Regions from separate parts of the Microbispora sp. H10830 genome, predicted to be linked through region 2. Evidence: riboswitches for the same ligand, from Rfam matches in the RefSeq annotation. Region 2 holds a riboswitch; the other holds the start of a gene.

Region 1 (3,404 bases), on a different contig from region 2:
CAGGGAGTTGCGCAGCCCGGTCTGCGCGATCCTGTCCCGCAGCGCGGCCCACTCCTCGGGATGCGCCGGGGCGCACGGGTAGTGGTCGAGGTGCAGGACGCCGTCCGCGGCCCGCGTCTCCTCGTAGGCGGGGTGGCGCCCGCGTTCGGCGGCCAGGTCGGCCGAGGTGCCGTACGCCGCGAGCGCGATCTCCTCGGCGATGCGGGTCGACAGCGCCAGCGCCTCCGGCGAGTCGAACGGCAGGCGCAGCGCGAAGAACACGTCGGCGAGGCCCATGACGCCGAGCCCCACGGGCCGCCACTTCCGGTTCGCCGCCTCCGCCTCGGGCGTCGGGTAGAAGCCGAGGTCGATCGTCCGGTCCAGGAACCGTACGGCGGTGCGGACGGTGGCGCGCAGCCCGCCGAAGTCGACGGCGTCGCCCTCGGGGGTCAGGTGCGCGGCGAGGTTGACCGAGCCGAGGTTGCACACGGCGGTCTCGCCGTCGCTGGTGACCTCCAGGATCTCGGTGCACAGGTTGGACAGGTGGATGACGTTGCCGGGCCGCGCGGTCTGGTTGGAGGCCCGGTTGGCGGCGTCCTTGAACGTCATCCAGCCGTTGCCGGTCTGGGCGAGGGTGCGCATCATCCGGGCGTACAGGGCGCGGGCCGGCACCTGCCGGACGTATCGCCCGGCGGCCTCCAGTTCGCGATAGCGGGCGTCGAACGCCTCGCCCCACAGGTCGGTCAGCTCGGGGGCCTCCTTGGGGTCGAACAGCGACCACGTGCCGTCCGCCTCGACGCGGCGCATGAACTCGTCGGGCACCCAGTTGGCCAGGTTGAGGTTGTGCGTGCGGCGCGACTCCTCGCCCGTGTTGTCGCGAAGCTCCAGGAACTCCTCGATGTCGGCGTGCCAGGTCTCCAGGTAGACGCAGGCCGCGCCCTTGCGCCTGCCACCCTGGTTGACGGCCGCCACCGACGCGTCGAGCGTGCGCAGCCAGGGGACGATGCCGTTGGACAGGCCGTTGGTGCCCCGGATCAGCGAGCCGCGCGAGCGCACCCGCGTCCAGGCGATGCCGATGCCGCCGGAGTACTTCGACAGCCGCGCCACCTGGCCGTACCGCTCGTAGATGCTCTCCAGCTCGTCGCGGGGCGAGTCGAGCAGGAAGCACGACGACAGCTGCGGCCGGCGCGCGCCCGAGTTGAACAGCGTCGGGGAGCTGGGCAGATAGGCCAGTGTGGACATCAGGCCGTACAGCTCGGCCGCCTCGGCCACCGTGGCCGACAGGCCGCAGGCGACGCGCAGCAGGAAGTGCTGCGGGCGTTCGAGCACGCGCCGGGTGACCGGGTGGCGCAGCAGGTAGCGGTCGTAGACCGTGCGCAGCCCGAAGTACTCGAACCGGTCGTCGGCCGCCGGGTCGATCAGCGCGTCGAGCGCCTCGGCCTCGCCGGCCACGAACGCGGCGACGGCGTCGCCCAGCAGCCCGGCGGCGTGGGCGGCGGCGACCGACTCCGAGAAGGTGCGCACCCCCTCGGCCGCCGTCTCCTCCGCGATCAGCCCGCTCAGCAGCCGGGCCGCCCGGCGTGAGTTCTCCGGGTCGGCGATGACCCCGGCCGCCGCCTCCTCGATCGCCTGCCGGACGGCCGCCGCGTCCCGCGCGCCGTCCGCGCGGGCCTCGGCCTGCCGTACGGCGCCGGCGGCGGGGACGGAGCCGCGCGGGGCGTCGGGTCCACGGTCTCCCGCCGGAGCCCGCGGCCCGCCGCGCTCACGTGAAGCGGGGTCCGCGGACGCGGAGGCCGGGTCGGTGATGGTCATCAGATGCCCTCTCCTCGTCGTTCCGTGTCCCGGCCGGACCTGAGGGGAGGCATGCCGCGGCGCACGCGCACGAGAGGGAACCGTGCCGTGACGTTGCGGCGAGCCCGCCCTCGGGGCCCGGCGCGGGGCGCGCGCCGATGCGCGCGCGTCACTGGCAGGTCTTCGGACTCGCGGGCGTCCGGACGGGCTCGCGCCCGCCGGTCCTACTGGCCGTCGCTTCCCGGGCGCGCTCACGCCCAGTGCTTGGAACACAGCACGGTGCTGTGTGACGGCGGTCGTTCCCGCTCACCGCTGCGGGGCAGTCCCGGATTCGCACCGGGTTCCCTCTTGCCTCACCTGGGGTGAACCAGCAACGCGATGGATCCTACATCTTGTGGCCCTTCTCGCAAGCACCCCTACAAGTTGTGTTTTTCAGCGGAGTCCGAGATCATTGAGGAGCAGGGCCGTACGGCGCGCCTCGCCGACGAGCCATTGGCTGAAGTCGTCGCCGTCGAGCCACATCGGCGTCCAGTCGTTGCGGTCGCACAGGCTTCGCCAGCCGGGAGTGCCGGTGACGGCCCGGCACAGGTCGAGCAGGGCGTCCCGCCCGGGCGTGCCGCGCGGGGCGATCAGCCCCGTCCAGTCGGCGTACACGACCCGTACGCCTGACTCCGACAGCGTCGGCGCGTCCACCCCGGGCAGCCGCTCGGCGGAGGAGACCGCGAGCGGCCGCAGCCGTCCTGCGCGCAGGTAAGGGGCGACCTCGCGCCTGCTGCCGAACCCGAGCGCGAGCCGCCCGTCGAGGACCGCGGCGACGGCCTGCGCCCTGCTGCCGAACGCGACGTAGTCGAGCAGGCGTGGGTCGGCTCCCAGGCCCTGCGCGGTCATGCCGAGCAGCAGGTGCTCCGGGCCGCGGTCGGCGCCGCCCGCGACCCTGAGCCCTCCAGGGTCGCGCAGCAGCGCGGCGGCGAACTGCTCGAACGTGCGGTAACCCGAGTCGGGCGAGGCGACCAGCACCTCCCACTCCCCCGTCAGCCGCGCGAGCGGGACGGCCCTGGCGACCAGGAGGGGGTCACGGGCCAGCGCGCAGGCGGCCAGCAGTGCGGAATCGGCGATCACCAGGTCGGTCCGCGGCCCGCCCGTCCGGGCGAGAGCCGTCCCGCCGTCGCCGGCCTCCCGCCTGATCCGTACGGCCCGGACCCAGCCACGCCCCTCGACGAGCGACTTGAACCCGGCGGCGACGCCGTCCCCGCATCCTCCGGGCGGACCCGGGACGGCCAGTGAGAGCTCCCTGCGATGTGGCGGCGCCTGGACGCCGCACGCGCCCGCGAGGGCCAGGGCCCCCAGCGCGAGGACCGTACGGCGTCGCATGTCGGCACCCTCCTACCCGAAGAGCCCCTTACACGCACAGAATATGAGTAACTACACCATGTCACCATATAACGGACGTTACGGCTGCGGTGATCGGTAGGCGGGCCGCGGCGCTGGCCTGCGGGAGCACGAGGGCCGTGCCGCTTGCTGCCAGAGGACGTGGACATGCGGGAGGGCGGTGGCAGGAAGCTGCAATCCCCGGGCAACATGCTGCCGCCGAATTGCCTGGTTCCGGGGATATGAAAAGCGCACAGTTGATTGCG
Region 2 (3,404 bases):
TGGTAGGCGATCACGTCGGCCGCGCCGATCAGGCGGGCGGCCTTCACCGTCATCAGTTCGGGGTCGCCGGGGCCGAGGCCGACGCCGTAGAGGGTACCTGTCACGTCACGTCACTCCTGCTCGCTGGCGATGGCGTTGATCGCCGCCGCCGTCATGGCACTGCCGCCCCGGCGGCCGTGGACAACCAGAAACTCCAGGCCGGACGCCGCGAGGGCGCGCTTGGACTCGGCCGCGCCGATGAAGCCGACCGGAACGCCCAGCACGGCGGCGGGCCGTCCCGCGCCCTCCGCGACCAGTTCGAGCAGCCGGAACAGCGCGGTCGGGGCGTTGCCGACGGCCACGACCGCGCCGTCGAGACGGTCGAGCCACAGGTCGAGGGCGGCCGCGCTGCGCGTGGTGCCGAGCCGCTCGGCGAGGGCGGGCACACGGGGGTCGCCGAGTGTGCAGACGATCTCGTTGGCGGCCGGCAGGCGTTTCCTGGTGACGCCGGAGGCGACCATCTGCGCGTCGCACAGCACGGGCGCGCCCGCCAGCAGCGCGGCGCGCGCCTTCGCTACCACGCCGGGGGAGTAGCCGAGGTCGGCGACCAGGTCGGTCATGCCGCAGGCGTGGATCATGCGGACCGCGACCCTGGCCACGTCGTCGGGCAGGCCCGTCAGGTCGGCCTCGGCCCTGATGGTCGCGAACGACCGCCGGTAGATCTCCGCTCCGTCGCGGACGTAGTCGTGCTCGGGCACGGACACCCCTGTTCGTTCAGTGACTCACGCGGTAGCCGCCGGGCGTGGCGACCACGTCGGTGACCCGCCCGCGCGGACGCCCGCAGCGGCGCTCGCACCCGGCCCAGTGCATGGCCCCACCCCGCAGGGCGGGCGTGCCGGACTCCGCCCAGCGCAGGGCGTCGGCCTGGACGTCGGCCAGGGCCTTCGCGCAGCCGGGCCGCCCGGTGCAGGCCGACAGTCTGGCGTACGGAGAGGCGGGATCGGTCACCAGCCCCGCTCCGGTGAGCGCGGCGGTCACCGGCCCGGCCGCCTCGGGGACCAGATCGGGCAGCACGACGGTACGCCACGGCGTCAGCCGCACCTCGGCGGGGGGCAGGTCGGCGAGCAGGCCCGCCTGCGCGGTGGTGAGCCTGCCGAGCGGCACGATCACGTCGACCGCGACCCGCCCGTCCACCTGCGGAGACACCCCGCCCTTACGCGGCTCGGCAGCCGCCACGGCCACGGGCGCGGCACCGGGAAGGCGGGCGGCGATCGTCGCGGGGCCGTCGGGGAGCTCGGCCACGCGCCAGGCGTCCCCGCGTATCGACTGGAACGCCTCCGCGGCGGCGAGAGCGACCGCGACGGCGGCGTCGGCGGTCACCGAGCTGACCGGTTCGCCCGCGAGCAGGAGCGTCAGATCCCCGCGGGCGTGCGCGGCGAGCGTCACGTCCGCGCCGAGCCCGAGGACGTCGCCGGTGCCGTCGTCGAGTGCGAACAGGAACCGGCCGGGCAGGCCGGCCAGCGCCGGACGCCCGCACAGGCCCGCGTCCAGCGCCGTCACCAGCGGCCGGACGTCGAGGACGCCCGTAGCCGACCGGCCGCTGAGGGGCGAGGCGACGATGTTGCGCACGCGTTCGTGGGTCGCCGACGGCAGCAGCCCGGCGGCGGCCATCCGCGCGGCGAACGCGGCCGGGTCCGCCAGCCCGCGCACCTGGACGTTGGCGCGTGACGTGAGCTCGATGATCCCGCTGCCCAGTTCCCCGGCGCAGGCCGCCAGCTCGCGCAGCGCGTCGATGGTCAGGGCGCCGCCGGGCACGCGGACGCGGGCCAGCGCCCCGTCCGCGGCGGCGTGCACCTGGAGCGCGCCGGGGCAGGCGTCCCGAGCCGCGCGTCCGGAAATGCCACCTATGACCACAAGCAGGATGCTAACGCCAGTTTTTCGATAGGGCCTCCGTCCCGTAGGGTCTGCGATGAACGATGGCAAGCGGAGGAAGCCGGTGTGAATCCGGCGCGGTCCCGCCACTGTGACCGGGGAGCGAACCCCACCACACGGCCACTGTCGGAAGACGGGAAGGCCGGGGTGAGCGTCGATCCGGGAGCCAGGAGACTCCTGCCGTCGTGCCGCCACGACCCGGGGCGAGGACCCCGAGGGAGGACTGTGCCATGCGCGCGGACGAGCCACTCATCGTGCTGTTGTCCACGTCGGACACCGATCTGCTGAGCGCGCGCGCCAGCGGGGCGGCGTTCCGCCTGGGGAACCCGTCCCGGCTCGCCGTGGACGACCTGCCCGTGCTGATCGAGGGGGCCGGCCTCGTGGTCGTCCGGCTGCTCGGCGGGCGGCGCGCCTGGGAGGACGGGCTGGACGCCCTGCTCGCGGGCCCGCGCCCGGTGGTCGTCCTCGGCGGCGAGCAGGCCCCGGACGCGGAGCTGATGGAGCTGTCCACGGTGAGCGGCGGTGTGAGCGGGGGCGTGTGCGCCGAGGCGCACGCCTATCTCGCGCACGGCGGCCCCGCCAACCTCGCCGAGCTGCACGCGTTCCTGTCGGACACGGTCCTGCTGACCGGTCGCGGCTTCGCGGCCCCGGCCGCCGCTCCGAACTGGGGCGTCCTCGAACGCGACTCCCGGCCGGGCGACGGCCCGGTGATCGGCGTGCTCTACTACCGGGCGCACCACATGGCGGGCAACACCGGCTTCGTCACCGCGCTGTGCGACGCGATCGAGGACGCGGGCGGCCGGGCGCTGCCGGTCTTCTGCTCCTCGCTGCGCACCGCCGAGCCCGAGCTGCTCGACGTGCTGCGCCGCGCGGACGCCCTCGTCGTGACCGTGCTCGCGGCGGGCGGCTCACGGCCCGCGACCGCGTCGGCGGGCGGGGACGACGCGGCCTGGGACGTCGGCGCGCTCGCCGGCCTCGACGTGCCGATCCTGCAGGGTCTGTGCCTGACGACCGGCCGCGCCGACTGGGAGGCCGACGACGACGGCCTGTCCCCGCTGGACGCCGCCTCGCAGGTCGCGATCCCCGAATTCGACGGGCGGATCATCACGGTGCCGTTCTCGTTCAAGGAGATCGACGACGACGGCCTGACCGTCTACGTCGCCGACCCCGAACGCGCGGCCCGGGTCGCGGGCATCGCCGTCCGGCACGGCCTGCTGCGTCACGTGCCCCCGCCGGACAAGAAGCTCGTCGTGATGCTGTCGGCGTACCCGACGAAGAACTCGCGGGTCGGCAACGCCGTCGGCCTGGACACCCCGGCCAGCACGGTCGGACTGCTGGCCCGCCTGGCCGAGGAGGGCTACGACCTCGGCGACGGGTTCCCCGGCCAGGCCGCGCAGGACGGCGACGCCCTGATCCACGCGCTCATCGCCGCGGGCGGCCAGGACCAGGACTGGCTCACCGAGGAGCAGCTCGCCGCCAACCCCGTGCGCATC

The links. Region 2 has a riboswitch for cobalamin ahead of cobN (cobaltochelatase subunit CobN). Riboswitches for the same ligand answer to the same signal wherever they lie in the genome.
Region 1: linked by a shared signal. The riboswitch ahead of HHX35_RS13665 (ribonucleoside-diphosphate reductase subunit alpha) and the one ahead of cobN (cobaltochelatase subunit CobN) in region 2 are both predicted to bind cobalamin.

Annotation. Positions count from the first base shown of each region.
Region 1 is NZ_JABBWX010000004.1:276,071-279,474, forward strand. It holds gene HHX35_RS13665 (ribonucleoside-diphosphate reductase subunit alpha) at 1-1,791, opposite strand, end outside; cobalamin riboswitch at 1,927-2,157, opposite strand; gene HHX35_RS13670 (tripartite tricarboxylate transporter substrate binding protein) at 2,203-3,141, opposite strand.
Region 2 is NZ_JABBWX010000009.1:82,421-85,824, forward strand. It holds gene HHX35_RS22875 (precorrin-2 C(20)-methyltransferase) at 1-104, opposite strand, end outside; gene HHX35_RS22880 (precorrin-8X methylmutase) at 111-737, opposite strand; gene cobG (precorrin-3B synthase) at 754-1,893, opposite strand; cobalamin riboswitch at 1,966-2,088, shown strand; gene cobN (cobaltochelatase subunit CobN) at 2,142-3,404, shown strand, end outside.